DNA from 2 places in the Paenibacillus sp. KACC 21273 genome. Region 1 is predicted to be linked to the other one. Evidence: riboswitches for the same ligand, from Rfam matches in the RefSeq annotation. Region 1 holds a riboswitch; the other holds the start of a gene.
The links. A riboswitch is a leader RNA that binds a small molecule or an ion and turns the genes downstream of it on or off. The one in region 1 is predicted to bind cyclic di-AMP.

Region 1 (15,426 bases):
AAATGATACAGAATATTATTTGATTCCTACAGCAGAAGTACCGGTGACCAATTATCATCGTGAAGAGATTTTGCCAGCCGATCAATTACCAAAACATTACGTAGCATATAGCTCTTGTTTCCGTTCTGAAGCAGGTGCTTCAGGTCGTGATACTCGTGGCTTGATTCGCCAACATCAATTTAACAAAGTTGAAATGATCAAAATCGTACAACCAGAGACATCTTATGATGAATTAGAAAAAATGACAGCTAATGCAGAGCGTGTATTGCAGTTATTGGGTCTACCTTATCGTGTACTTGCTCTATGTACAGGGGATATGAGCTTCACAGCTGCTAAGACGTATGATTTGGAAGTATGGTTGCCTGAGAGTAATATGTACCGCGAAATCTCTTCTTGCTCGAATGTAGAGGATTTCCAGGCACGTCGTGCCAATATCCGTTTCCGTCAAGATACGAAGAGCAAACCAGAATTTTTGCATACGTTAAATGGATCAGGATTGGCTGTAGGCCGTACGGTTGCAGCGATTCTAGAGAACTATCAACAGGAAGATGGCAGTGTCATTATCCCTGAAGTATTGCGTCCATATATGCGCGGGGCAGAAGTAATTACAAGCAAAAAATAATTTTTTAAATCTTTTTTTATAAAAAGCTTGTCAAATCTTAGAATCCATGATATGATATTTATGTTGTGCAAGATTGATAAAGCTTTTCTGGAGAGGTACCGAAGCGGTCATAACGGGGCGGTCTTGAAAACCGTTAGGGGGCAACTCCACGTGGGTTCGAATCCCACCCTCTCCGCCATATATTTAAATCCAAGTCGTTCCTTTACAGGAGCGGCTTTTTTGTTGTTCATTGATAAGCTATAAGTATTTTTATACTATCTGCATTTGATTTTTGTAGGACAACCAACTATTTTATGTCATAATAAATAGTGACTACTCTGATATATAGATTATGGACTCCTGATCATATGGTATGTGGTCATTTCACCCATTATCATCTACTGCAAGAAAAAGATGTTACCAAACTCTATATCTCTACGTACATAAGAATAGGAGGACATACCATGGTAGATATGAATCAACCTCCCGATTTATCCACATTCGTGCCGATCAAGCACGGTAGACGGTCTTTGAAAAGTACAGTGATGCGTACATTGCTTATCGTGCTCGGTGCTATGATTGTAGCTGTCGCGTTAGAGCTGTTTCTGGTTCCTAACAATATTACAGATGGCGGAATTACAGGCATATCTATTATTTTGTCCTATATCACAAAGTGGCAATTAGGTCTGTTTCTATTTGTAATTAATATTCCGTTTTTGATTATTGGTTATAAGCAAATAGGTAAAACATTCGCTTTGTCTACTTTGTTAGGTATAACTGTGATGTCGATAGGCACATTTTTATTGCACCCTGTAGAAGCATTTGTAAAAGAAACCGTACTTGCTTTTGTATTTGGAGGTATGTTTCTCGGATTAGGCACAGGACTTGTACTACGTTCTGGCGGATCATTAGACGGTACAGAGATTGTAGCAATCTTATTGTCGCGACGGTCTATTTTTTCAGTAGGCGAGATTGTTATGATTATCAACGTGTTTATTCTATGCGGAGCAGGCTTTGTATTTGGCTGGGATCGAGCAATGTATTCTATTATTGCGTATTATATTGCCACCAAAGTGATCGATATTACAATTGATGGTCTGGATCAATCCAAGTCCGTATGGATTATAAGTGATCGTATTCAGGATATCGGAGATGCTATTATTCATCGTCTGGGACGAACAGTCACGTATCTGTCCGGTGAAGGTGGATTTTCCGGAGAAGAGAAAAAAGTCATTTTCTGTGTTATCACCCGCTTAGAAGAAGCCAAGTTAAAAGAAATTGTGAATCATTTTGATGAAACCGCATTTATGGCTGTTGGTAATATCCATGATGTTAAAGGTGGAAGATTCAAGAAAAAAGATATCCATTAACAAAGTGTAACTTCATTTTCCAGAATGTATGGTATGTTGGTAAAAGCTTCATTGTCAGTATATTCGTAAAAAGTAAGTATTAATAACCAATTTTGAGTTTTTGTATTTCAAAATTAGCTAAAATGGGTTATTATGTATGCTGGCTTTATACCTGTCGTATTTTGAAAATGAAGTAAAACTTCATCGCTGTAAAAAAAGAGAGGGGTAACAAAATGAAAAAAAGAATGACACTTGGGCTGTTAGTTATGCTCATGATACTTACAGTTGCACTTGTAGGTTGTACAAAGAAAGCTGAACCGAAAGAAGCGGTAAAGGCGGCAACAACCAACGCAGCTAAAATGACATCTTATGCGATCGCAACTAAGTTGAAAGTAAATGAATTATCTTTTACTACTGCTGATGGCAAAGCTACAACAGATGCTCAAAGTGCACAAATCGCAAGTTTACTTAAAAATGCAGAATTTAACGTAACAGGGGTATATCAAGGTGACCCTATGCAAACAGAATTGACGATGGAATTGAAATTGAGCGGCGATATGGCAATGACATTTACAGTGCCTATGGTTATGACTCAAGAAGTTCTGTATATCAAAATTCCACAAATCCCAATGTTGGCTTTGCCTGATACATTAGTAGGTAAATTCTTGAAATTGGATCTAAAAGAATTGGCTGCTCAACAAGGTCAAGAATACAAACCTTTGAGCCCTGCTACAACACAACAATTAACTCAAGACTTGTCTAATGCAGTGTTAGACAAATATGACCAAGCTAAATACTTCAAAGATGTAGATACAAAAGATGCTGCGCTTCCTGAAGGTGTAGATGCAAAACAAGTAGTTCAATTTGCAGTAACAAATGATAATGCTAAAGAAGCAGTAACAATCTTCGTAAAACAAGCATTGCCAGCTGTACTGGATGTATTGTCTAAAGAAGAATACCGTAATGCTTTGAATATCAAACAAACAGATATTGATGAAATGAAAAAAGAACTTCAATCTGAAGATTCTCAAAACAGCTTCAGCAAATCTGTTAACGAATTGGATAAATATTTGACTCTAAACCAATTCCATATCAATACAGCAATCAACAAAGATGATTTCCCTGTATATCAACAAATGGTAATGGATGCTGTATTCTCTGATCCTGATACTAAGCAGAATGTGAAATTGTCTGTAGATGGTAGCAGTCAGTATTCCAAAATCAATGAAAAACAAACATTTGCTATCGGTATCCCAGCAGATGCTGATGTTGTAACAATGGATGAATTCCAAAAACAAGTTGGTTCCATGTACGGTGGTAACTAATCATTTGGTAGCAAAAAGCTCACTGCTTATACGCAGTGAGCTTTTTTTATGCGTGAAATCAATATAGATACCAGTCAGTTTATTTATAATGTAGAAGTATCTGCTGTAGAATCGGTTGAGAGACGCGTAAATTCTTCTTCTAGAATCGAAAACATCTGATGATCTTCCCACTGATCGTTGATTTTGACCAGCTTGCGTGCAATTCCTTCTGCTTGAAAGCCGCATTTCTCCAGTACACGCCTTGAAGCAATATTATGAGGCAAAATACCTGCTTGTACCCGGTGAAGCCCTAGAGAGCGAAAAGCGTACGCTAAAAGCAATTTTACACCACCAGTCATATACCCTTTACCTTGAAAACTAGAATCCATAGAATAACCGATGTCTGCAAATTGACCTACACCGCGTACTAGATGTGTTAGAGATAACGTACCTCGTAACTCATGATCTTCTGAAGAAAATAAGCCAAACAGATACGCTTTATCTTCCCATGCTTCTTGTTGTCTGCGATAGATCAAGTCCAATTGACTAGGAAGTGTAAAAAACTCATTAGGATATCTTGGCTCAAAGACTTGATTGGCTTCACGACTATTGACTCGTAACTGGAGAAGGGCAGAAGCATCCTCTGGCTCAAGTAAACGAATATAAATACCTAATGTACGATCAGACAATTCTAGCGACATACAACCCCTCCTTATACAGAATTATGATTGTAACGGTTTGCGCTTTTTGAGTCGCAAGCGTAGCTGTTTGAAAAAGTCAGTTAATAGTAACGCACATTCAGGTTGCAATATATCTGTAATGATCTCTGTACGATGGTTAAATCTAGGTTCTTGTAGCAGATTCATCAATGTACCAGCACAGCCTGCTTTGGGATCTACAGTTCCGTAGACTACAGTTGGTACACGACTCTGTACAATCGCCCCTGCACACATCGGGCAAGGTTCTAAAGTAACATACAGGGTACAATCTAATAATCTCCAGGCGCCCAATGTTTCACTTGCCTGTCTAATCGCTATAATTTCGGCATGAGCAGTAGCATCGAATGAAGTTTCACGTAAATTATAACCCCGGCCAACGATTACATTATCTTTAACTACAATCGCTCCGATCGGTACTTCACCGAGCTGTTCAGCTTTGTGAGCTTCGGCTATTGCTTCTCGCATCCAATACTCATGTACTTCTTGAGAAATAATAAACCCAACCTTTCACTGTGGATACTTTCTTTACTTGTACATCGAACAGATATTCGTTGTTAACACGTTGTGGATAGAACTGTGGATAACTCTTGAAAAACGAAAATGATACCGTTTTAGCGGAAAAAGTTGTGGATAACTATATTTAAATGATAAAAATTAGCCCGTATTCTATTTTAGGCAAACTATTGTCTATTTTCAATCTATCGTTATTATTTTGAAATAAAAAAGAAACTTTAGAGAGATCTCTAAAGTTTCTTTTGTTAGTTTGATTGTTATTTACCGTTGTTCGCCATAGATTGAAGTGTAGGATTCACATCTTCGTCTACATACTTACGAATAATCGATACTTCTACCCGGCGATTTTCTGCACGTCCTAGATTAGTAGAGTTACTAGCCACAGGTCGATATTGTCCGTATCCGATTGCACTGAATTTACGAGGATCTAATTTGTTGTTTAACAATAGAATTTTCATAAAGTTGAGTGCACGGTCTGAACTTAGATTCCAGTTCGATTCATATTGCGAGTTCGAGATTGGAATATTGTCTGTATGACCAGACACGATAATATCGTAATTTGGGAATTGTTGCAAAATATTAGAGATTGATTTGGCCAGTATACGAGATTCTGGTTTTACAGTAGCTCGTCCAGAAGCAAATAACGTATTATCACTGATTGTGATACTTAATTGAGATTGATTGAGCTTGGTAGCTAACTGCTGGCTCAATCCATTGTTTTTGATATAGCTATCTAATTGTTTTTTTAATTTTTCTAAATTTTCTTGTTCTTGCTGTTTGAGTTTTTCACGTAAACTTTCTCTGCTTTTTTGAGTATTGTCTGCCGGTGAAGCCGCAGAAGCAGGTGTTTCATTATCGTCGGATTTAGGTGTTTGTCCGCTGGTTTCTTCCATAGCATTTTGATCCAAAACACCTGTACCACCGGTGAACGCTGCATTCATCGCTGCTGCCATTTGTTGAAATTTGGATGCATCCAATGAACTCATAGCAAATAGAGTAATAAATAATGCTAGCAAAAGGGTCATTAAGTCAGAATAAGGAAGTAACCAACTTTCATCTGGATGTTCTTCATGAGGCTCGTGTCTACCTTTTTTACTCACTGGCTACCGCCTCCCCTACAGCCCCACCGCTACTTTCTTCGCTGTTCATTTTTGCATTTTCAGTAGGTGTTAAGAACACAGCTAATTTCTGGCTAATCGCAATAGTAGATACACCGGATTGAATAGATAGTAAGCCTTCTACCATCATTAATTTAACTTCTACTTCAGCTTTGGATAAACGTTTAAGCTTCGTTGCAATAGGATGCCATAATACATAACCACTAAAGATACCGAGCAATGTTGCCATAAAAGCCCCTGCAATCGCATGAGAAAGCTTTTCCAAGTCAGTCAAATCCGCCATCGCAGCAATCAGACCTACTACCGCTCCAAGTACACCCAGTGTAGGAGCATACATACCTGCTTGTGAGAAAAGAAGTGCGCCTGAACGGTGACGTTCTTCTGTCGCATTAATATCTTCCATCAATACATCTTGTACAAACTCTTGATCATTACCATCAATAATCATACGCATTCCGTTACGAAGGAAAGGATGATCAATTTCTTCGACTTTGGATTCCAATGCAAGTAGACCTTCACGACGCGTAATAGAAGCCCACTCCATAAACATACCTACTAGATCTTTTTTGTCCATTAATTTTTGTTGAACAAAAACAACTTTAAACAATTTGCCAAGACGTTTAACTTCATTCATTGGAAAAGCCATAAAGATTGTTGCTGCTGTACCAACAAAAATGATGACATAAGCAGCCGGGTTATTAACCAGATTGATAAGGGGGGCACCTTTTAGAAGCATACCGAATATAAGTGAACCCAAACCAAGTATTAGACCAATAATTGTTGAAATTTGCATAATACACCTCGTCCGTGAGTATATAGTTTATCTCTCTCATCATCCACTTCCATGTAATGATGTGTTTTCCAAAAACATCTGATACTCTTTTATCGACAAGATATGCTGCATTGTTAAGAGTTTTTTAGTGTATATTTGCGTTATAATGTAAATAAGTTGGGAATTGTAACAATATCGACAGATCGGGAGGTTGAGTATGGGCGTTAAGCATGGAAGAGATTATGAAGAGATATTGAGTGATTTAACATCAGCAGTAGCCATGATTCCAGACAGTTATTTGTTTTTTGATATGGAACCTCAAGAGTGGGAAGTGCTTGCTGAGGGTGAACGAAATGAAGTAAATGAAGCGTTGGCAGAAGACTTATTTTTTGCGCTTGGCTCACAATCTATGATCCACGTAGGTAGTGGGGTAGTCATCTATGATGCAGACACACATCGCATTGATATTTTGATTGGCAAAGAAGAAATGACATTTGTGACCTTGATCTAACAAAAGATTAATAAAATACGTATATAGCAAAAGCACAGAGCAGATGAACTAGAAGATCATCTACGCTGTGCTTTTTGTTTGTTTATATATCAAGATAACGTGCATCAGTAGGTGCTTGATAGACCATACAATAAAAAGGCTTCATACCATCAGGCGTTCTACGCTCATACATATCTGTAATATAAAAGCCTGCTTTTTGATACGTACGGATAGCCCGCTGATTCCAGGTCAACACTTCCAGATCGATTTCGGCTGTCGCGTTACGGTTTTGAGCCGTTTTTACAATAGCTTCTACAAAAGCTTCTCCATAACCATGACCACAAAGATCAGGACGCATGCCAATCCCTAAGCGTATCGTATCTCCTAATGGAAAAAGTTGAGCAAATCCGGCTAACTGTTCTGTCTGATCCAATACCGATACATACTGTTGTTGCCGAATCTCAGGATCACCGAACTCAATCCCTAATTCTTTCATTTGATCCCAGGGCATCCAGCCGTAGATATTATAAGGAGGATCATATATCCATGTACATACTTGGGCAGCATGTTGTTCTGTCAAAGGAATCGTATGAAAAATAGAATGTGACAGTGAGCTCATGACATAACCTCCTCTGACTGTACTTTATATATACCATAAAAAAAACTTAAAAAATTTGCAATATCCTGTTTACCATAATTACGAGTAGGTTAATAATAAGTAGACATAATTATAAAGAACAATTGATATAAATTTATTATTTTATGTAACCTATTGGATGTTTAATACGTCTTACTTATATAGGAACATAAAAAAACCACTAAAGATTCTGGCGGGAATCTTCAATGGTTTATAGGTTCATTTATATGAGTTGTAAATACGATGATTAATTGTCAGTTGCGAAGGTGTTATATGTGGAATCGCTCATAACACGTTTAGCACCAACGTAACGATTTTGATAGTAATCCATGCTCAAACTGTCAATTCTCACACCTTTGGAAGTAGAAGCGTGTGCGAAGTTACCATTTCCTACATAAACTGCTACATGTGAAACGCCAGCCCCAGTAGTATTGAAAAATAACAGATCTCCAGCAATTAAATCACTTTTTGATACAGGCTCGCCTACTTGATATTGAGAGCTAGATTGGCGAGGAAGATCAATGTTCATTTTGCTGAATACATATTGTGTAAATCCCGAGCAGTCAAAACCGCTGAAAGATGTTCCACCAATACGATAAGGTGTTCCAATAGCTCCGTCGATAACTTGATCCATTTTAGAATCTGCATGCGCACTTGTTACTCCAAGTGACGTAAATGCAATAGCAAGTCCCATTACTGCGGCTGTTAGTTTCTTTTTCATGTTCAAAATCAATTGTCCCCTTCCAATTGCCTACGAGGTTAGCTTAAGGATTCGGTAGAAGGTATTCCCCTATGATCCCTCCGAAACAAGATCAATTCACCCAAAACGGTTCCCCCGTTTCCCGGTACCACGGAATTTGGCTCAAAGCTTGGTGTGTACCGTACACGGATCATTACGACAAAACGACAAAATTTTCAGTTGCTATAAAGGTTACAGCATTTAGTTTTAAAGTTTACAAAGTTGTTACTAAAATCTCACTGGATTTATTCTACCAGAGGTTTTTTACTTTGGCAAACGTTTATTCATCTGTTTTTAAGATTTACTTTTGTATTTTAGTATTAAATCTCTGTGAAACCCTACGGTTATCGTCTTTTTAAAAGTTAAAAAATTTTAATCTTTTGCTCATATAGTGGCGTTTGATGAAGAATTGTGATCACTATATATACTTTATTCGGTTCGTCGATCCCAATAATGAACGTTTTTTTCCTTTTTTTATGAAAATTGATGACAATAATCGACTTTATTGGCTTTTAAGGCAATATTCGATACAATATGAATAATAAATCGAACCATAAATCTATGTATAATAACCTTATTTATACTGACCCCACAAAGGAGTATTTGAACGATATGGATGAAAATCAACCAAGTAAAAAGTCGATGTCACTTAATATTGTAAGTAGTAGTGCAAAAAGCAGTAAACACAAAGGTTTTGGAGCAGGAGCGATTAACCTCAATAATGTGTCCCCTATCATTATAGACCATGGCGAAGCAAAAATCGATGTTGGTGCAATGCACGCCAAAAGTAAAGTAGAAAAAGGGATCAAATTTACGACTAACCGCGAAGAAGTAAATGGCGGTCGTCAAGTATGGTTAGTATGGGTAGCAGTCGATAAATTAGCTGAAGGTGTTAATTATGCTGGCGCTACAGCTTGCGAAATGTGGATTAACGAAGAAGAGAAAAAAGGATGGAAAATCCTCGCAGAGCATGTGAACAAACTGGATTATGCTATCAAGCGTCGCATTATGTTAGAAGGTTTGGGAAGCGAAGAAAAGGCTGCACTTAAAAAATTATTAGTCGCTCATAATGAAGAATGGTGGAACCAATCTTCTGAAGAGTTTAAAACAGCATTAGAAGGTTAATAATACTTTATATAGTCTACTATTTATGCAAAAGACCGACGACCCTCAGATCGTCGGTCTTTTATTATTCGTAGCGTTTTGAAGCATTCTCCAAATATGTAGCTTCTATAGAAGAATTATATTTTAAAAGTAATTATTCAGGATTCAAAACAGTAGGATTATCTTTATTTATATCATATAATAACAAGTAAAATATGGTAAAAAAGGTTGTGAATACAATGCGTCTTTTTCCGTCCTTACCAAAATTGGAAATTTGCTTTCTTCTATTGATAAAGCCTTGTTATAATTAAGATAAAGTTATCATCGTAAGAAGCTGTCCCTTGCTTGACTAAAATATTCTACAGATGGAGGGAACACTACATGCAAAAAAGTGAAGCTGCTTATATTAGTACATTAAAACAGCCAATTAGTACAGGTATCCCGGGACTGGATGATATTTTATGTGGAGGCATACCGCCAGGAGGCGTCGTAATTCTGGAAGGTGAACCAGGCACAGGAAAAACTACAATAGGCATGCAATTTTTGGTTGAAGGTGCTGTTAAACATAATGAACCGGGGATATACATTACATTTGAAGAACTTCCTGAACAAATTTACGATGATATGCAACGGTTCGGTTGGAATTTGAAAGAGTTGGAACGGCGTAACTTATTACGTGTGATCTGTATAGAACCCGAGATTTTATTAGAACAAATGCTTGAACCCAATGGTCTTTTTGAACATATGATCAAAGAAATTGGTTGTAAACGCGTAGTTATGGATAGTATTAGTTTATTTCGCTTACTCAGTAGTGAACAAGAAGCCAGGACAAATGTTTATACCATTCGTAACATTATGCGCAAGCATACTTTAACTTCTTTTTTTATAAGAGAATATTCAGAAGTAGAAGGGATGAATATTCCTTTCGAGAATTATATCTGTGATGGGATTATCAGACTTTCGTTAAAGCCTTTAATGGAAAAGTATCGTAAGCGTACTATTGAAGTACTTAAAATGCGTGGTACCCGAATTTTGGAAGGTGAACATACTTATAAGTTTATCGAAGATGGAGTATATATTATTCCTTCGTTATCGATGGCAGAAGATAAGATATTGGTACAGGAAACTGAAGTACTATCCACAGGTATTGATTCATTAGATGATCTGTTGATGGGTGGTATTCCTAAAGGCAGCGTCTTTATGATCGATACAAATAGTAAAGCCAACTATAGATATCTACTTTCTTCTATTTATGCACAACGTATCAAAGACGATGATTGTACAGTGACGATGATGTCTGGTAATACTACTTTAGATATGTTTGCCGATACGATCGATTTGTTTGGAGTGTCTTTGCGTCAGGCTGTCGATGAAGGAAAAGCTCATTTTATTGAGCATTATAAGCGTGCTGTAGACAGTGGATTAGAAAAAGCGCTTATTCGTGTAGATGATGTAGAGAATGATGAATATGCTAATACGCTAAATGAAAAGCTTTCTCCTATTTTTGAATGTGAAGAGCTTTGTGATAAGCGTTGGTTCATCTATTATGATCTAAATACAATTATTTCAGAACGTGGCAAAGATTTTGTTGTGAAATACTTCTCAGAAGAAATTTCACTTTGGCGGGCGCTTGGCATTACTGTAATGGCGCATTGTAATTTTAGTGAAATTGGAACAGAGACAGCTTCATTTTTGGAACGTACTTGTAATGGAGTAATCCGAACATGGGTTGATGGTAATTATCAGTATTTACAAGTAACTAAATCACCAAGCGGAAGAGTGTCAGCACCACACATCGTAGCTAATATTTCAGAAACACCATTTGTCCGGCTGGTATAAGGAGGGATTAAGCTTTTATGGTATCAGAAAGCGATGTAATCACATTACAGATGGAATGTACCTTATTTTTTGAAAATAATCCTTATGCATTAGAAACCAGTACGGGCATGTCCAAACGACTTGGACGCAATGCGCATTTAATTGAACGTGCGCTTGATCGTTTGACTGAATTATCAATTTTAGAAAAAAATGGTCAGGGTACGCGTGCTATTTATCGTTATAAAACGCCTTATATTCAAACAGAAGTGGACATGAATGCTTATGATTGAAAGCTATTTTATAAATGATAACTTGGACAGCTGTCAGGAACTCCAAAATGTATATGCAGAACTTACAGGTTTATTTATTTTTATTACAAATCATGAAGGGCATTTGTTAAGTACACCTTCAGATGCTGAAATCGCTAATTTGTTCATCACGTATCCCAAAGAACTTGAAAGTATGTTAAAAGCAGAAATCGATAAGTTGAAAAGGCTTCGAGTTACTGCTTTGTCTGATCAATGGATACCTGGAATCAAGTGGATTATTTCACCTGTTAGTATCGATCAGCAACCGATTGAGATGTATATCTGGGCAGGCATTATTATTCAAGAAAATACCAGACAAAACATTATCGATCATGTGAATTACAATAGCCCGGATTTGAAAGGGCCTGCGGAACTTTTCCGTATCATGAGAGAACGAATACAAAGTACACCAGAAGACGATGTTACGCAAATAGAATATAAAAAAGATAAGATTAATAAATTATCTAAAGCTATCGCGCTTATCTTGAAATCAGGATACAAAGAGAAAAAGTTCGCAGAACGTCTGACGACTCTTAATGAAACGTTGCGGTCGGATTCCAGTCGCAATATGCCTATAGAAGAAGTGACACGAGCGGTGCTTGCTTCTAGCGATCTGGCAGATGTATTCGGATTTGCTTTAAAAACATCTTCTGGTACTTATCGTATTGTGAGCAGTACAGGGCCTGCCGCCGCTGAGTTAAAAGGAGCTATTTTCCACGAAGGCGAAGGTTTTCTCGGTCAAGCAGTACTTAGCGAGCAATTAAGCCACTGGAAAGATGTAGGTAGAGATCCACGCAGTCACTTTTTTCTACAAAAAGGATTAGCTTCGATCTATGAAGTACAATGTTTTCCGATTCGGTATGACGATGAAAATTACGGGTTGTTATTTGGCATCGGTTTGGAAGAAAAATTATCAACAAATACCAATATTCGTTTTGAAGAAACATTGATCTCTTTAATTGGTTGGTATATTGGTAACCATATTACTCATGGTCGTATGGAAAAGCAGATTCAGCGCTTCAAGCCGTTAATGGAACTAGCCAGTGTAATGGTATCTGTGCAGGATATTCAGCGGGTTCTATTTATGCTGGTAGATATGAGTCTGAATCTGGTATGGAGTCCATCTGCATCAATTGTTGTTCATCGGGCAAGTGAAGACGAAAAAGTGCAAATGGTCGCTCGTGGTATGGAAAGCCCGCGCGGAGAAACGTATGCCCGAGATATTGCTCGTCGCTATTTGGAAAATGGAAATAATCAACCGGCAACACATTCATATCTGAATCGTTCAGTGCCTTCATCATTAATGATTGAATATCCTATCGTTTATGCAGACAAAACTAGAGCTGTACTTGCTGTTGCAATAGGAGATGAGCAAGAAGGCGAAGAATGTCGTGAGATTTTGTCTGCTCTGGCAACGATGGGCAGTGTCATTATGAAGCTACTTTATGATCGCCAACAGTTTTTATCAAACAGTAATCGATTTGCTCATATTTTGCATGAATCGATTCGGGAATGGAATGTAGCGCAATATCAACTGGCTACGGATGCACAGAAAATCGTGATGGAATTTGCATTATGGGGCGGATTACGTAAAGAAGAAGGAGAAACGATTGCACGTGCTTGTCTGATGTCGTTTTCAGATCCAGCCACTTTACGTAGTTTTCCTCACTTGTTTGAACAAGAAGCAGAAATGATTGAAGATTTTAGGAAAATTCAACAGAATCAAAATAGTCCAGCCTCCCATCCATATAGTAAGGGCGGGCAAACAATGGTATTGGTATTTGCTCTGGCTGCTTCAGGTGATAACGATATCCAACTCATGACTGATTCCCAATTTACTAATATTGATCCTGCTTTGATCAGTCAGTTCCGTTTATTCATGCTTAGTCGTCATACTTTGCAAACGGAAATTAGCTTAATGGAAGAAAAACCTGTTCCTCGTGCGTTAACTGCCGAAGTAGCAGAGGGACGTGGTCTGGAAGCGATCGTCAAAGAATTTGGATTATCTCCACGGGAAAAAGAAGTATTGGAGCTAGTCGTCAAAGCTTCCAGTAATAAAGAGATTGCGGCGGCTCTATTTATAAGTGAACATACTGTCAAAAATCACTTAACGAATATTTTTAATAAGATGAGTGTAACCGACCGTGCACAAGCAATTGCGGCTGTTTTTAACAAAAGTATAGGTTAAATAAAAAAGATCACCTTTATTTCAAAAAGGGTGATCTTTTTCCTTTTTATAGGCGAAAAAAAGAAAGAGGAGGGTTTTCCTATTTCCTAAAATGTATAAAATAGGAAATAAAGTCTATATATAACTGCCGCTGTTTCTAGGAAAATGAATCTGTAAGCTATAACAAGATGTGTTATTTGTTGCGACAGGCAATTTAACTAAAACAAAAGGGGAGAAAAATATGAAGAAACGGAGTTACTCGGTTTTTATAGTATTTTTAATCGTAACTTTGATTTTTACAGGCTTGCCTCGGTACGCAAGTGCAGCTGCAGGTTCGATGACTATTACTTCTGCTAATGGAGTACAAGTTGTGGGACAATCAGCTAATTTGAGTGTTACTTATAATTTAGGAGATGTAATTAGTCTTCTGGGCAGTATCACGTATACTTTACCTGCCGGAATTAAAGCAACAACAGCTGACCAGATTAACGGTAGAAATTTGGTAGCTAGTGAAATTACGAATAATGGACAAACAGTTACGATTACTACCGCAGCTCTTCTTTTATTACCTTCTACAACGTTGACCCTTAATAATAAAATATTACCAGCCGCTGGTAATTATCAATTTACCGGAACTTCTAAAAATACATTAAATGTTTCTATAGGCAGTGCAACACAGCAAGGAACCTTTACTATACTTCCTGCTCCTACTGCCCCTTCTTCTGCACAAATCAGTGTAAACAATGTAGTCGTCGGTTCTTCAACGGTTACAGTTACAGGACAGACTCAAGGAGATACTATCTCTGTTTATAACACTAGCAATACATTGCTAGGCTCTGGAGTCGTCAATGCGCAAGGAACAGCCGTTATCGCAGCAACGCTAGTTCCAAGTGGTGGCACAATCAATGTTAGTACGGTTCGAGGTACTGCTGAAAGTACTAAAACATCTTTTACGTATGGTAGTGCTGTACTAAATTCTATTCCAGCCGCTAATATTGCTATTGATAATCAATATGGTGATCAAGATACAGTGACCGTTACAGGTGTAAGTGCTGGAGATGTAGTCACTGTCTATAATGGTACAACAGCTATTGGCAATGCTACAGCAAACGCAAGTGGAGTTGCTACTGTAACGACTACATTAACTCCTGATGGGGGTAGCGTAGGTGTTACTTTAAAACGAAATACGATTGAAAGTACTCCAACTACAGTAAGTTATGGAGCGCAGGTTATTCCACCTATCGTTTCTAGCAATATTACAGTAACCAATTCGTATGGAGGTACTTCTACGGTTAAAGTAAGTGGTTTGACAGTAGGAGATATCGTTACTGTTTCTTCAGGGAATACCGTATTAGCTACTGCTCCAGCAACAACAAGTAGCCTAAGTTTGCCGGTTGTTTTGGCTCCTACAGGTGGCAGTTTAAGTGTCACTATCAAGCAAGGATTATTACAAAGCGCAGCAACAACAGTCAATTACCCTTCAATTACTGTTCCTGTTATTGGATCAGCTAATATTCAGGTGAACAATCGTTCAGGTAATACTTCAGATACGGTTGTCGTGACGGGTCAATTGGCAGGCGATACTGTTAATGTATACAATGCTGATGGTTTGTTAGGTACAGGAACCGTCAATGCTCAAGGTACTGTGACAATTCCAGTAGTATTAACTCCTATCGGTGGGAGTGTAAATATCGGTTTGAATCATAATGGAGTAGATAGTGCTCCAACAGCAGTCAGTTATCTGGCAGAAGTGGTTACACCACTATTAACTAATCAGATTTCACTTT
Region 2 (15,426 bases), 2.2 Mb from region 1:
TTATACTCCGTTAGAAGATTCGGCGACAGAAGTGAAGCTAAGAACATTGATGGAACGCAGTAAAGAAATTTTATCAGAACTGTAAACAACTTTTGTAATTTTCTGATCGCTATACTATAATTTCCATATATTCTATAAACGGTTGGCTAGATCGCAAGAGATGAAAGAGGTGCTATATTGCTAGAATATTTACCGTTAATTTGTTCGTCCTTAATCGTTATATTGTTGATTTTTCGTTCAGTCTATCATCGTTTTCAGAAGTACAATCGTGAAAATACAGGCTTATCGCTAATGAGTATTATTGTACTGATCCCTTTTCTGACAATCGATAGACTTGCACCGTGGGAAAAAGATACGGCTTATATTTTAATTATTATCAGTGCATGCTTGTTTGTACGCTTTTTGAATTATTGGGTGGTACAACGCAAATGGAGTAAATAAAAGAAATTTTGCATAACATGATTATATAATTTGGGATGCATTCTAAATATAGGATGGGGAGGGTCAGTACTATGAATTCATCGCAATCGCCAGAACATGAACGTGATGTGGCATATGCTTCTTTACAAAAAAGACTGTCTGAATGTAGTGAACAAGATGCGTTACAATTGATGCGTAGTTTTGATCGTCAGATTACTTTTTGGAATCAGGAAAAGTCAAAAAAAGAAGAATTTCGTTCTTTTTGGAAAACGCCTTATCCTTATGTGGGCATTGGCGTAGGTATTGTAGTACCGGTGACAGGATTTGCATTACTTATGTTACTGCCTTAATGATGGATATGATTGCGATATAGAAAGGAAGAGTACTGATGAGTTCTATGCCCAAAGCATTTCAAGGTGATTATATTCAATCGTTGCTAGCTGATAAGCAGATGTCTGCATTAGAGCCTTATTTGCAAGCATATTATCATCCTGTGATTCACTTGGAACGCGGACAACAGGGTAGTCAGCAATTGGGCGTTTCGCGAATAGGTGGTTACCCTGATCTACCTGAACATATCAAGTGGCCGCTTACGCAAAATGGTGAATATATGACTTCAGTAGCTCAATTAAATCTAACTCAAATAGCAAACGAAGTTGGCACCGATCGATTGCCTGATTTTTTTCCACGTCAGGGATTACTTTGCTTTTTTGTTGGCTTAGATGAACCTGCTTATCAAATTGAGCATCAAGTCCTCTATATTCCTGAACAAGAGATGACATCTATAGCTTACCGCGAACCAGAAGAGACTACTATTTTGGAAGAGGATGCTGAACAGCCATTTGTACCCTATGAAGTGCATGCTCAGGGTGATATTGAATTTCCTTCTTACAGTTATGTGGACTATGATCAGTTAGCGAATCATGATATAACGGATGAGCAATACCTGGAATGGAAAGAACAATTTAACGCTGACCCCGATGAAATGATTGGCAAAATGTTCGGTTATCCAGTATCCCAGCATGGAGACGATTATATTGAAGCCGCTACAGCGATTCTTACCGGTAAGCATACATATGATACAGATAAACGGCGTAACTGGTTAGTCGAGCAGTGTGCAGGCAATGAGCAACAAGCAGATCATGAGATTGAAGATATGCTGATGCTGTTGGAAATAGAAAGTGATGATGATATCGGGTATATGTGGTGGGATGCAGGAGTTATTCATTTTTTTATCCGCAAAGAAGATCTGATACAGTTAAACTTTGACCGAACGTATTGTTCCCTCTATTCAAGTTAAAATAGAACATTCGCTATACAGTCTAATTGAGCATAGATATAGATTGCTGAACGATAAATGAATGATAGAAAATGTATTACATGTCCAATAGACCTAACTCAAGACCTGACTCAAATAGACCATGCGGTTCCTTATCATCTTACAGGAACAGCATAGTCTATATTTGTGTGATGCCAGTTATTAATCTAATTGATTATGCGTTTGTTTATTTTTGATCGGATAAGGAGACTGTACAGTGATTGCTTGAAAGACATGTAGTTTTCCATTTTCTACCTGTCGCATACGTGGGCCTTTGAATCCACGTTTGACCAATTGCTTACGCATGTACAACATTAATGCCCAGTGACTCACTACCAGAATATGCTCTTCTTCCGAAGACAAAATAACATCTAATGCTCGATTAATGCGTGCTTCTACTTCCCGAATCATGCGGCGATATCTTCGACTAAGCAATGGAGCGATTTTGAAAAGAACGCCCCAGCCGATAAAAGGAATACGTATATTCGTATTAAAACTTGGAGGTGTAAGTTCACGTAACTCGGGCATCACTGTAATCTCGCCATCATAAATTGAACGTGCCGTTTTAATCGCACGCGGTAGATCGCTTGCAAAACATTTCTCCCAATTGAATCCACGTAGATCTGTTGTACCATCGTGAATATCAGCGATATCATACTCTTCTAGCCAGGCGATCAGTTCACTCACTGTAACAAATTGGCGAAGAGGAAACTCTTTATTTACTTTAAAATGGCGGACAAGTCCGATTATCTTCGTCATGAGTCTTGTATAATTCCTCCACAATAGTATGGTCGTGCTGTTCCTGTACAAAAAATAAGTAGATAATTTAAGTTTAACATAGTCGTGCAATGAAGGGACACTATTCGCTATTTATTTTAAAATAAAAGTATACTACTGTAAGGCAACGTTTTGAAACCTGACACGTAATCGTGTATATTTAGTCGTAAGCTTATAATCTAAGATGAATTTGGTAAAAGAAAGGAAGAATATAATGAGTCAATGGGAATATCGTACAGTCAAATTACACGCTGGAGGCTTTCTAGGTGGCAAAGTAGATGATGCAGAACTACAAGAGCAATTAAACGCCTATGGATTTGATGGATGGGAGCTTGTATCGACATTTGATACCAGTCTTGCACAGGGCGGTTCACGAGAAATTATTTTAATTTTTAAACGAAGCGCTTTGCTCGATTAATGTTGTTAGAGCTATATCTAAAGTACATACTGGTCTAGCCCTTTTTGATAAATGATGATCTTTACCTTTAATATCGGTTCATACATGTTATATTTTAGGTGATGTTATCTTTGCAAAATTAGGTATACGGAATAAGGAACGGTATACTTTAACATAGAACGATGATCATGAGCACAAAGAAAGCCTCATGGAACAGGAGGAAACAACAATGATCGGAACATGGTTAGAAGAAATCAAATCCATATTACGACCAGAATTGAACAGTCTTGAAGAATCATTAAAAGCTTCGGCTGGAGATGAAGAAATAGAGCAGGCTGAACATACTATAGGTGTCTCTTTCCCGGATGATCTTAAAGAACTGTATCATATACACAATGGGGAGTCTCGTAGTGGTCCGGGATTCTTTTTTGGTTTGCAATTTTTGAGTCTAGAAGAAATGATTAGCGAGTGGAAAATATGGTCTGAGCTAGAGCCTGAATATCAGACGATGGGAGATCATTATTCGATTCCATCCGGTTGGATCAAAGAGCAGTATATCAACCGCAATTGGATTCCGTTTTGCCATGATGGCGGAGGGAATCATCTAGGGATCGATTTGGCTCCAGCAGAACATGGAGTAGTCGGACAGGTGATTAACTTTGGACGTGATGAAGAAATGAAGTATGTGATTGCCCGTAGTCTGGGTGAATTTATTCATTTTATGCGTGATACGGTGCGTCATGGAAATTACACTGTCGAAGAAGATGATGGATTCAAGTATTGGATGTACGGTCGCAACGAACAATCACGTATGCTCAAAGATGCACAGGCATATGCGTTAGCCGATCTACCCAAAACCAATACACCTTCTGATGAGCCTGAGATTCCGTTACAAGAATGGTTCCAACAATTAGATCAAGACTGGCAAGAGCGTATTATCAACAAATCAAATACGGTCGAAGAGTTTATCCATGCTCATCAAATCTTTTTGATTCGTGAACAGCTTACAGATATTACACCACTTGAACGTTGTCATGAGGTACGTGAATTAATTTTAAGTGTAAATGAGATTCAAGATATTCGACCGCTTGCAAATTGTCGAGAACTCAAAAAATTATATCTTGTTCGCAATCCGATTCGTGATCTTACTCCATTACGTGGACTGCCTTATTTGCAAATTGTTAATTTAGAAGGGACGTTGATTGAAGATTTAGATCCTTTAGCAACGTTACCGCATCTATGTAATCTGGATTGTACCGATACACGTATTCAAGATTATACGCCTTTGGCGAAGATGCAACAGTTAACGACTCTGGCTCTTTCTTCACCTTCCCGAGAAGCTGTAGAAGCTTTATCTTCTATTTCAGGACTACGGGAATTGAAAGTGTGTTCGCCTGGTGCATGGACAGCGGAAGACTGGCAACAGATCAGTCAGTCTTTATCTTTGCGCAAACTGCATATTGAAGATGCTTATTTTGCCGATATGAGTTGTCTACAAGCATGTGAACAGTTAGAAATGCTAACGATTCATGATACTCGTATTTCCGATATTTCAGCGATTGCCGATCTACCTAATCTGAAGCAATTGGAATTGAATAGTGGCTGTCAAATTAGCAATATTGAAACGATCTCCAAATCGGTGTCTTTAGAGCAATTTAGCGGTTCATTTGCTCAATTTCAATTACTCAAAAACTCGTTCGCTCAATATGTGAAATTCCACAAAATTGTAGGCGAAATGACAGATGAAGAAGAAGAAATCTGGCACAGTCATATACGTTAATACGATACTTTAATCATATCTAATCAGTCCCAAAGACTCTGTATAGCTCAAAAGCGACAGAGTCTTTTTTTGTTTTTTTATTATTTTTTACCTAAAATGATAAAAATGTAGTTGACTATCAATTTTCTAATTAGGTATAAATTCAATAGAATATGTTAAGACAATTTTGATTATACGAAAAATATAATGCTATTGATTCAGATATCAGCACGTTGTACCATTTTGCTTATGAAATTTATACAGGTTGACATAACAAGACAAAATGATAGGATATTGCGTAACAAATGACATAATCGTTTTCAGAATTTACTGCAAAACAATGATCAATATCATGTAACTAAAATAAAAAAGTAGATAAACGATGAAAAAGAGAGAAAATAGGAGCTTGAGATAGATAACTTTTCAATAGTTATCTGAAAATGAAAGCTGTGATGATTCACAGCTTTTTTTGCGTCTTTTCTCAGCTTTACAGTTGACAAGGACAGGCGTATTATTCATTGCAGGCAGTTGATGAATACGATTCAGCAACTGATATAAATGAAGTTTCCAATGTTTGTTGATCGCTGAGTTTTCGGTATTAACCGAAAAACGGGGGAACCAAATTGCGATTTCACAAAACGGTGTGAGAGCCGGAATGTGAATCGTTGGGGTGAATCTGCATACTGACTTAACCATGGTATAGTCAGACAATGCAGTAGGGCGACTCTCACCGCCCGAATCCGACAGCTAACCTCGTAAGCGTGGATTAGGAGAGAAGTGTGAAGCTTGTGCCGATCTGACACAGTGTAATACGACTCTGTGTTTTTTGATATGTTAACAATGTCACAACGCTTAATTTTCATATGCATATGAAAAGCGGGGGAACCAACCGTTGATGAAGATAACTGATACGAAGAGTCAGTTACTACACAACATGGGGTGAATTCCGGTATCTACCGGAACGGGCGATCTTCCAGCCCGAATCCGACAGCTAACTCCGTAAGCGTATAGGGGAGAACTCCTAACCAGCAACTCGGCAGGTACACGATAAGTGTGCGTGTTTGTAGAGGCCTGGGGAAAAGTTCTGCTTTTCTCCAGGCTTCTTTTTTTATGCCTTTTTTAGCAAATGATTACTTACAAAATGAATGCAGGGAGTCTTACACACATGATGGATATACTGATGATTGGTTTAATGGTGATCATGACTTTAGGGTTGAGCGGGTTGCTGCAATGGGCATCTGTAGCTATCGGAGAAAGAAGGAATGAGCGATGACTTGGCTGCTGTGGATTATTATTGGTGGATTAACAATCTATCTATGTTATGCATTGATTTATCCAGAAAAATTCTAATGGGTCAGGGGAGAACATCGTGAGTATCTTTTCATATATCGGAATTGCAGTCACTATTATCATCGCTATACTTATTGCTCGGCCAACCGGACATTATATTGCTTATGCTTTTGAAAATAAACCCAATCGCTTGGATCGTTGGTTTTATCCGATAGAAAAATGGATTTACAGGTTCGGCGGTATCAAAAATGAAAATCAAACATGGAAGCAGTATGCAGGAGCAGTTCTGATCAGTAATTCAGTGATCTTGCTGATTACGTACATGATCTTTCGTTTCCAACATATTTTACCAATGAATCCAGCAGGGATCACCAATATGAGTCCTGATCTGGCATTTAATACAGCGATTAGTTTTATTACAAATACCAATTTACAGCATTATAGCGGAGAAAGCGGATTGTCTTTATTTTCACAGATGACAGCGATCATCTTTATGATGTTTGTATCGCCGGCAACAGGGATTGCAGTCGCTATTGCATTTATTAGAGGAATCACAGGTAAGCCACTCGGTAATTTCTTTACAGATCTCGTACGAGCAATCACACGAATCTTGTTACCATTAGCATTTGTGATGGCAATTGTATTTGTAGGATTAGGTGTACCGCAGACATTGCATACTTTAATCACTGCGCAGACGTTACAAGGAACAGAGCAACAGATTGGTACCGGCCCTATAGGATCATTTCTAGCGATCAAAGAATTAGGTAACAATGGTGGCGGATATTTTGGAGCCAACTCTGCTCATCCTTTTGAAAATCCGGGCGGATTCAGTAACATGTTACAGATGTTAATGATGTTACTTGTGCCGATGTCACTTCCATTTACGTATGGTAAAATGGTTGGCAACTCCAAACAAGGTAGAGTATTATTTGTGTCGATGGTAATGATGTTTGTCGTCATGCTTAGTGTATCTCTTGTTAGTGAATCTCAAGGGAATCCATTGATTAATCAATTAGGTATTCAACATCAGTCTGGATCGATGGAAGGGAAAGAAGTACGGTTAGGTGAAGCACAATCTTCATTCTACTCTGTCGTCACAACCGCTTCAGAGACAGGTGCTGTCAATAACATGCATGACACGTTGACACCTATTGGCGGATTGATTTCACTTGGGAATATGATGCTTAATACGGTATTTGGCGGTTCTGGTGTAGGGTTATTAAATATTCTAATGTATGCCATTATTGCTGTGTTCTTATCCGGTCTAATGGTTGGACGAACACCTGAATTTCTCGGTCGCAAAATTGAAGGTAAAGAAATGAAGCTGATTGCAGTCACATTGCTTATTCAACCTTTATTGGTATTAGCGCCAACAGCAATAGCTGTGATGACACAATCCGATACGATTTCTAATCCGGGTTATCATGGATTAACACAAGCGTTGTATGAATTTACTTCATCAGCTGCGAATAACGGATCAGGATTTGAAGGATTAGGCGATAATACACCGTTTTGGAATATTATGACCGGTGTCGTTATGTTTATCAGTCGTTATTTCTCAATGGTAACGTTGTTAGCTGTTGCAGGGTCATTAATGGCGAAAAAACCTGTTCCAGAAACAAGCGGAACATTGCGTACAGATCAAGCATTGTTCGGCGGTATGTTTATTATTTCTGTTATTTTAGTCGGTGCGCTTACGTTTTTCCCGGCAGTTGTACTTGGACCGATTGCAGAAATGCTAACGTTGTAAAAAGAAAAAGATACACTCATCTCATGATGTAAAATGAGAAAAATAAATGATTGTTACACAATGAGTTATAGATAGAATTCGAATATATAGCATTTATACAGATAAGTGCTAAGTGGAGGAACAATGTAATGAAAAGTAAATCATCAATGATGAGCCGGGACTTGATCTCCAAAGCGTTACAACAATCTGTGATCAAATTAAATCCTAAACTGATGGCACGTAATCCAGTAATGTTTGTAGTTGAAGTCGGTTTAATTATCAGTTTATTACTCATTTTTGTACCGAATGCTTTTGGCGAATCGGTTTCAACAGGATTCAATATAGCAGTAGCCATTATTTTGTTATTCACGATACTTTTTGCGAACTTTGCTGAAGCATTAGCAGAAGGTCGAGGCAAAGCACAAGCAGACTCGATGAAAAATACGCAAAAAGAAATTATTGCAAATCGAATCGAAGGTGAGCAAGTAGTAGCTGTATCGTCTACACAGCTTCGTAAAGGTGATGTTGTCAAAGTCGTACAGGGTGAAATGATTCCCGGCGATGGTGAAGTAATTAAAGGTCTTGCTTCCGTCGATGAATCTGCGATTACAGGTGAATCTGCTCCAGTCATTAAAGAAGCAGGTGGAGACTTTAGTTCTGTAACGGGTGGAACGATGGTAATTAGTGATGAGATCATTGTTCGTATTACAAGCGATCCAGGTGAATCATTTATGGATCGAATGATTAGTCTGGTCGAAGGAGCAGAACGTCAGAAGACACCTAATGAAATTGCGTTAAACACAGTATTGATAAGCTTAACAATTATCTTTTTGATGGTTGTAGTAACACTTCCTTTTATGGCAAGCTATTTAAATATTGTTCTTTCAGTTCCGGTATTGATTGCTTTGCTAGTCTGCTTGATCCCAACAACAATTGGTGGATTGTTGTCTGCTATCGGGATCGCCGGGATGGATCGGGTAACACGTTTTAATGTGTTGGCGATGTCTGGTAAAGCAGTTGAAGCTTCAGGTGATATCAATACGATTATTTTAGATAAAACAGGTACGATCACTTATGGTAACCGGATGGCTAGCGAGTTTGTACCTACAGAAGGTCATTCACCACAAGAAGTCGGCGAATGGGCAGCAGTTAGTTCTGCTTTTGACGAAACGCCTGAAGGACGTTCTGTTTTAGAATTGATGAAAAAGCAAAATTGGGAATATTCTCAATCATTAAGTGAAGGTGCTGAAATTATAGAGTTTCGCGCCGAGACACGGATGAGTGGATTGGATCTGGCAGATGGTCGTAAAGTGCGTAAAGGTGCTGTCGATGCGATAAAAAAATGGGTCAGTTCTCAAGGTGGAAATATTCCTAGTAATCTGCAAGCGAATAACGATGCTATTGCTTCTGCCGGAGGAACTCCGCTTGCTGTTGCTGTAGATCAGGAAATCTATGGATTGATTTACCTCAAAGATACGGTCAAAGCCGGGATGAAAGAACGGTTTGAACAAATGCGTAGTATGGGTATCAAAACGATTATGTGTACAGGCGATAATCCATTAACAGCAGCAACAATTGCCAAAGAAGCTGGAGTAGATGATTATATTGCTGAAAGTACACCGGAAGATAAAATAGCTGTTATTCGCCGCGAACAAGCAGAAGGTAAATTGGTTGCGATGACAGGAGATGGTACCAATGATGCGCCCGCACTTGCACAAGCGGATGTAGGGATTGCGATGAATAGTGGTACAGTAGCTGCCAAAGAAGCAGCCAATATGATCGATCTGGATTCTGACCCTTCCAAAATTATTGAAGTGGTTGCGATTGGTAAACAGCTATTGATGACACGTGGTAGCTTAACAACATTCAGTATCGCTAACGATATTGCTAAATATTTTGCAATCATTCCAGCGATGTTTATGGTAGCTATTCCGCAGATGCAAGTATTGAATATTATGAATCTACATTCACCTATGTCTGCTATTTTATCTGCGCTGATCTTTAATGCAATTATTATTCCGATTCTGATTCCATTAGCGATGAAAGGTGTCGCTTATAAACCAATGAGCTCGACCAAATTGTTACGTCGTAATTTGTTTATCTATGGATTCGGCGGTGTGGCAGTTCCGTTTGTCGGTATTAAATGTATTGATTTGATTATGCAGACTTTTTTATAAGCATACTTGTATACAGATGAAATGATGGCTTCTATCAATACCAATACGTTACTACTTAGAACCGAAGGGGAAGAACAGGTATGAAAACGGTATGGATCACTTTACGAACAAGCGTTATTTTATTTCTGCTCTGTTGTGTTGTCTATCAATTAGCAGTAACAGGAATTGCGCAAGCATTTATGTCCAAGCAAGCGGATGGCAGTCTTATTTATAATAGTAACAATCAAGTGGTTGGTTCAGCATTGGTCGGACAAGCATTCACTGAACCTCAATATTTTCAAGGACGGATATCAAGTATAGATTACAATGCAAATGGATCAGGATCGCCCAACTTTGCACCGTCTAATCCAGAATTACTGAAACGTCTCCAAGAATCTGTCAGCACATGGCAAAAGCAAAATCCAGATGTACCTGTAGCCTCATTACCTGTTGATCTGATTACCAATTCAGGGTCAGGACTAGATCCTGATATTAGCCCTGAAGCAGCGACTGCTCAGATACCAAGAATCAGTCATTTGACCGGGGTGTCCGCAGATCAGCTCCAAACATTAGTTCAACAAAATACGATGTCCAGACAGTTGGGGATATTCGGCGAACCTGCTGTTAATGTACTAAAACTGAATATGGCTCTTCAACAAGAGTTGTCTAAATCATGAGTACTTTTCGCCGCAAAACGCCTGAAGAATTGTTGCAAATGATCACCAAATTAAAGCAAGGACGTTTGAAGGTATATATCGGAGCCGTAAGTGGCTCCGGTAAAACGTACCATATGTTACGTGATGGTCAGATGCTTCGCCATGAAGGAATAGATGTTGTGATATGTGCAGTATCTACATTACAGCGTCCGGAAACGATGCAACAATTAGGCGATCTAGAACGCATTCCAAGTATCCATTGGATTAAAGAAGATAAGCAAGGACAGACATGGGAACAAAAAGATTTGAATCTGGAAAAAATTATTGAGCGCAATCCAGAAGTGGTATTGGTAGATCATCTGGCTCATATGAATCGACCTGAAGCACAACATCGGACACGGTGGGAAGATATTCGTTATTTATTAGAACATGGAATCAGTGTAATGGTTACAGTCAATGTGTATGAGCTGGAAGGTTCTGCTCAATTGGCACAGCAGTATATAGGTCGTGAAGTCGAATGTACTGTACCGTCAGATACACTACATCAAGCAGACGAAGTTCGCTTAATCGATGTTACCCCAGAAGTGATTTTGCAACGGTATTCTGCTGGTCTTTTGGATAATAGCAGTGATCGTGCTTTTTTTGAACGTGGAAATTTAGCTGTACTGCGTGAACTGGCATTACGTACTGTTGCTGAAGGGGTCGGTGGAACACTGGAGAAGCATCGTGCAGAACAGGGATTGACCGGCCCGACAGGAACAGCAGAGCGCATTATGGTATCTGTGCAATATCACTGGAATGGATCGATTTATATTCGGCGTGGCCAACAGATTGCCCGTCGTTTGAGTGGAGATTTGTTAGTGGTTTCTTTTCAAAATAAAGCACGCAAACTCAATCGTGAAGAAGAAACATTCAAACGTTCGATTCGTGAGTTATCTACGCAAGTCGGAGGGGTATTTGAAGAGGTTGCGATGATCTCCAAGCGCAGACTGCCAAGACAGGTAGTTCGTTATGCCAAAGAACATCAGGTTACACGCATTGTGTTAGGGCATTCACGTCAAAATCGCTGGCAAGAATGGATTAATCGCTCTGTTATTAATGGAGTCTTGTTAATGACACGTGATATTGATATTTTTTTGATGGCAGATCGTGCCGAGCAAGAAGGCGAACGTATTTTACCTGCCAAAACAACCAAATTACCTGCTATCAAAAAAGAAGATTCGTATCGCCGTTTACCTTCAGAAGAAATCGCCCGTCAAATCGATCATATTCGGCGCGGAACATTCAAAGTCTATGTAGGCGCTGCCCCAGGAGTCGGCAAAACATACACTATGTTACGTGAAGGCAATGAATTACGTCGGCAAGGGATCGATGTAGTGATCGGATTACTTGAAACGCATGGACGGCAAGAGACCGCAGATCAAGCCGCATCTTTGCCTTTACTTTCCAGACAAATTATCAAATATGGCGATCATCATTTAGAAGAGTTAGATGTGGAGCAAATCATTGCACGCAATCCAGAAGTGGTGTTAGTGGATGAACTTGCTCATACCAATGTACCTGGTAGTCGTAATAGCAAACGGTATGAAGATATTACAGAGTTACTAGCAGCAGGCATTTCCGTCATTTCTACTGTGAATATTCAACATCTGGAAAGTTTGAACGATGCTGTTGAACAAATCACAGGGATTCGTGTACGGGAGACTGTGCCGGATTCGATTTTACATTTGGCAGATGAAGTAGAGTTAATCGATGTAACACCACAGACATTACGCCAGCGATTACAAGAAGGCAAAATCTATGCGTCATCCAAAGTCGAACAAGCACTGAGTAACTTTTTTAAAATGGGAAATCTGATTGCATTGCGCGAATTGGCGTTGCGAGAAGTAGCCGATGATGTTGATGAACGATTAGAATCGTGGGAACGCAAAGATTCATTACGTGGACCTTGGCAAAGAGAAGAAATTATTTTTGTAGGTGTCAAATTAGATCATGAAGCAGAGCGTCTTATTCGGCGTGGATTCCGTATTGCTTATCGGCTCAAAGCCAAATTGATTGTGTCGTATATTCATATCGGTAGCGAATTTTCGCTGGCAGGTGCAATAGCAGATAAAGCAGATAAATTGCACCATTTAACAGTACGTCTAGGTGGAGAATTTGAGATTCAATATCAACCGCTACGTCAACGTCTAGCACAATCTATCGTAGAAGAAGCACAATCTCATCATGCAACACAGATGATTCTTGGACAGACAAGTACCCCACCTTGGAAAAGATGGGGCAGAGATTCGTTATTAAAAAAAGTGTTACGACATGCACGCAATATGGATATTCTGGTGGTAGCCGATCGAGAAAGTTAATCGTAGCGATCGAGGCAGACATAACTAATTTGTAAATAATTTATCTATTATATAGTACTTGCTGGTTACTCGATCTCAATATCCCCAGAAGAGGTGTTTGCTTTGATCGTATAGGGGCTGTTAGTGCTATTCGGTGGAACTTCAACATCACCTGAATTGGTATGTGCTTCATACGAACCTTCAAATTGATGATTGGTATGAATCTCAATATCACCCGATTGAGCAGAAGCTTCTACATTGCGTGCTCCTTTTTGCAGAGTGATCAATATATCACCAGATTGTGAATTGATATGCCCTTCGCCACCTAATTGTTGAATTTCAATATCGCCTGAGCTGGCTGTAGTCGTGACATCTCCATCTAAGCGCTGTGCATAAATTTCACCAGAACCTGATGATAGTTGCAAAGTATAACCTTGCCAGTGTTCTAAGCGAATATCGCCAGAGGACGTACTTAATTGAGTTGTTCCTTTTAAATCATAAGCTTTCACATCACCTGAACTGGTCTGGAGTTGTATATTGGTAGCTTCTACATTTTTGAGCGTTGTATGAGCAGAAGATACATCCATAGTAAATTGTTGTAATTGAGCCGGATCGGTTAAAGCCACAGTGATATGTTGAATAGCAGGTGTAATATCAAAGTGAAAAAAGTTAAATCCAGAAGTTGCTTCTTCTAAAGAAAGTTGTAACGTATCATTCTGAATAGTAGTCTGTTGTAATTGTTTCAAAATCGGGCGATCCAGCTTACCTTCAAATTGAACAGTATCTTTACCATTTGTACTTGCTACAAAATCCACCTGAACATCATAAGCCGAGTTAATATGTAATGTTTTCAATTGACCTACAGGTAATTCCCACATCTGTTTATGTACGATTGAATCTGGTTTACCACCTAAACCTAGATTATTAGCGCTTAAGCCAATAATACCAGCGATAATACAGATAAGACCAATAACGACACGTTTTTTGGTTCTTGTTTTCATATTTGTTTCCTCCAGATTCTTTGTATTCTTTCTAGTGCGTATAATAATTGTTAGTGAAATGAATAACAATTATTTATAGTTAAACAATTACTTTCCATATTGATCCGATCATACAAATAGTACAGTACTCTTTATAGAACAGTCAAAGATTATACCTGTAAAAGATAAATATAACAAAAGAGCAGAAAAAACTCCCTATCCGTAGAAGGGAGTTCATTTTCATGTATAAGATTATAGTTATAGTATTTAAAAATGTAACTTAGTACGTATTACGAACACCAACATTACTGAACATAGCATCAGTCCATTGACCTTTTACTGCATAGTTGACAGAAGTAACAGTTGGAGTGTTTGTACGCATACCGTTATAGATATTTTGTACATCAGCTGTATTTAATTCAATATTTAATGAAGGAATTACTGTTATCGCTGTTTTTTCTTCAGTAGTTGTTTTAGCATTTGGTGTTGTTGTTGCTAATTTAGCTTCTGTTGCTTTGAGGATACCGTTGTTGCTGTATACCCAATCCGCAGAGTAACCTAAAGTTTGAAAATCAGCGATAGGAAGAATAAAGTCTACACTATCTTTAAATAATGAAATATCTTGGCTTGTACCTGTTAATGTAGGAGAAACAGTGAATACACCAAGTGCTAGATCAGGTTTGATCGTTGCGATATCTTCATTAACATTTTGTACATAAGTTGCTAATTGTTCTGCTTTCCAAGTATTCCAAGTATTTAATTTGTTACTGTTGCTTTTAGTAAAATCAATCGTATCTGGATCAAATCCATTATCAGATTGAAAAGCATTACGAGTAGAATTATTCATATCAACACGATCCGTATCAAAATCCAAACCGCTTAATACTACACCATCTACATTGTAATTAGTCACAACTTCTTTAATAATCGAACGTTCATAGGTTTGCACATCTGGCTCAAAAGGATTTACATAGTACGTACTTCCGTTATTACCAGTGTAAGCTGAAAATCTACCTTTATCATTGATCGTACGCATTTGCCAAGATGAGTTTTTATCAATAGCTGCTTTATCCTGGAACTGTGGTACAACAGCATTGACTTTGATGCCGTATTGGTGAGCTTCTTCAATCACATCAGCCAGTGCATCAAATTCAGTAAAACCAGTAGCTTCTTTAACTAATTCGCTGTTATAGAAAGCATAACCAGATGATCCATTAACATCACTATCTTGTTTGACAGTCATATTGATTACAGATACATGGTTACGTACTGCTTGTTTGATAAAAGTATCAACTGTTGCTGCATTTGTGAAGTTAGCTTCAGTTTGTACAGTAATTTCAGTTGTAAAAGGAGTCACAGGAGCGACAGCTTCTTCAGCACTAGCTGTAGTTGCTTGCCAAGGGATAATTGTAAGAGCTAATAAAGCAGCAGATAAAGAATAAGTAAGTTTTTTCATAATAATTTAGATCCTCTCTGAAATACATGTGTATTTTTGCTGAAAGTAAGTTATTGTCAGTTATAAATAATGAATAGCTTCTCAATTCAATTATTTTCCTATACGCTCTTATCTTTCGTAACTATACCATTATAATATGAATAACCGAT

Region 2: it holds a riboswitch for cyclic di-AMP, as region 1 does, so the genes downstream of both, kdpF (K(+)-transporting ATPase subunit F) here and PQ460_RS23090 (C40 family peptidase) in region 1, are expected to answer to the same signal.

Annotation. Positions count from the first base shown of each region.
Region 1 covers NZ_CP117876.1:5,258,342-5,273,767, reverse strand. Annotated here, with positions in the region: gene serS (serine--tRNA ligase) at 1-622, shown strand, start outside; tRNA gene PQ460_RS23135 (tRNA-Ser) at 712-800, shown strand; gene PQ460_RS23130 (YitT family protein) at 1,147-1,971, shown strand; gene PQ460_RS23125 (hypothetical protein) at 2,184-3,275, shown strand; gene PQ460_RS23120 (GNAT family N-acetyltransferase) at 3,359-3,955, opposite strand; gene tadA (tRNA adenosine(34) deaminase TadA) at 3,977-4,438, opposite strand; gene motB (flagellar motor protein MotB) at 4,744-5,586, opposite strand; gene motA (flagellar motor stator protein MotA) at 5,579-6,397, opposite strand; gene PQ460_RS23100 (hypothetical protein) at 6,594-6,887, shown strand; gene PQ460_RS23095 (GNAT family N-acetyltransferase) at 6,970-7,485, opposite strand; gene PQ460_RS23090 (C40 family peptidase) at 7,751-8,224, opposite strand; cyclic di-AMP (ydaO/yuaA leader) riboswitch at 8,237-8,376, opposite strand; gene PQ460_RS23085 (YwhD family protein) at 8,855-9,367, shown strand; gene PQ460_RS23080 (ATPase domain-containing protein) at 9,728-11,185, shown strand; gene PQ460_RS23075 (hypothetical protein) at 11,203-11,454, shown strand; gene PQ460_RS23070 (LuxR C-terminal-related transcriptional regulator) at 11,447-13,660, shown strand; gene PQ460_RS23065 (S-layer homology domain-containing protein) at 13,881-15,426, shown strand, end outside.
Region 2 covers NZ_CP117876.1:3,096,792-3,112,217, reverse strand. Annotated here, with positions in the region: gene PQ460_RS13520 (helix-turn-helix transcriptional regulator) at 1-85, shown strand, start outside; gene PQ460_RS13515 (hypothetical protein) at 178-441, shown strand; gene PQ460_RS13510 (hypothetical protein) at 513-770, shown strand; gene PQ460_RS13505 (YwqG family protein) at 809-1,720, shown strand; gene PQ460_RS13500 (histidine phosphatase family protein) at 1,901-2,497, opposite strand; gene PQ460_RS13495 (DUF4177 domain-containing protein) at 2,730-2,933, shown strand; gene PQ460_RS13490 (SMI1/KNR4 family protein) at 3,142-4,692, shown strand; cyclic di-AMP (ydaO/yuaA leader) riboswitch at 5,244-5,448, shown strand; cyclic di-AMP (ydaO/yuaA leader) riboswitch at 5,511-5,692, shown strand; gene kdpF (K(+)-transporting ATPase subunit F) at 5,941-6,021, shown strand; gene kdpA (potassium-transporting ATPase subunit KdpA) at 6,041-7,711, shown strand; gene kdpB (potassium-transporting ATPase subunit KdpB) at 7,840-9,867, shown strand; gene kdpC (potassium-transporting ATPase subunit KdpC) at 9,948-10,523, shown strand; gene PQ460_RS13470 (histidine kinase) at 10,520-12,862, shown strand; gene PQ460_RS13465 (DUF4097 family beta strand repeat-containing protein) at 12,928-13,842, opposite strand; gene PQ460_RS13460 (family 10 glycosylhydrolase) at 14,102-15,277, opposite strand.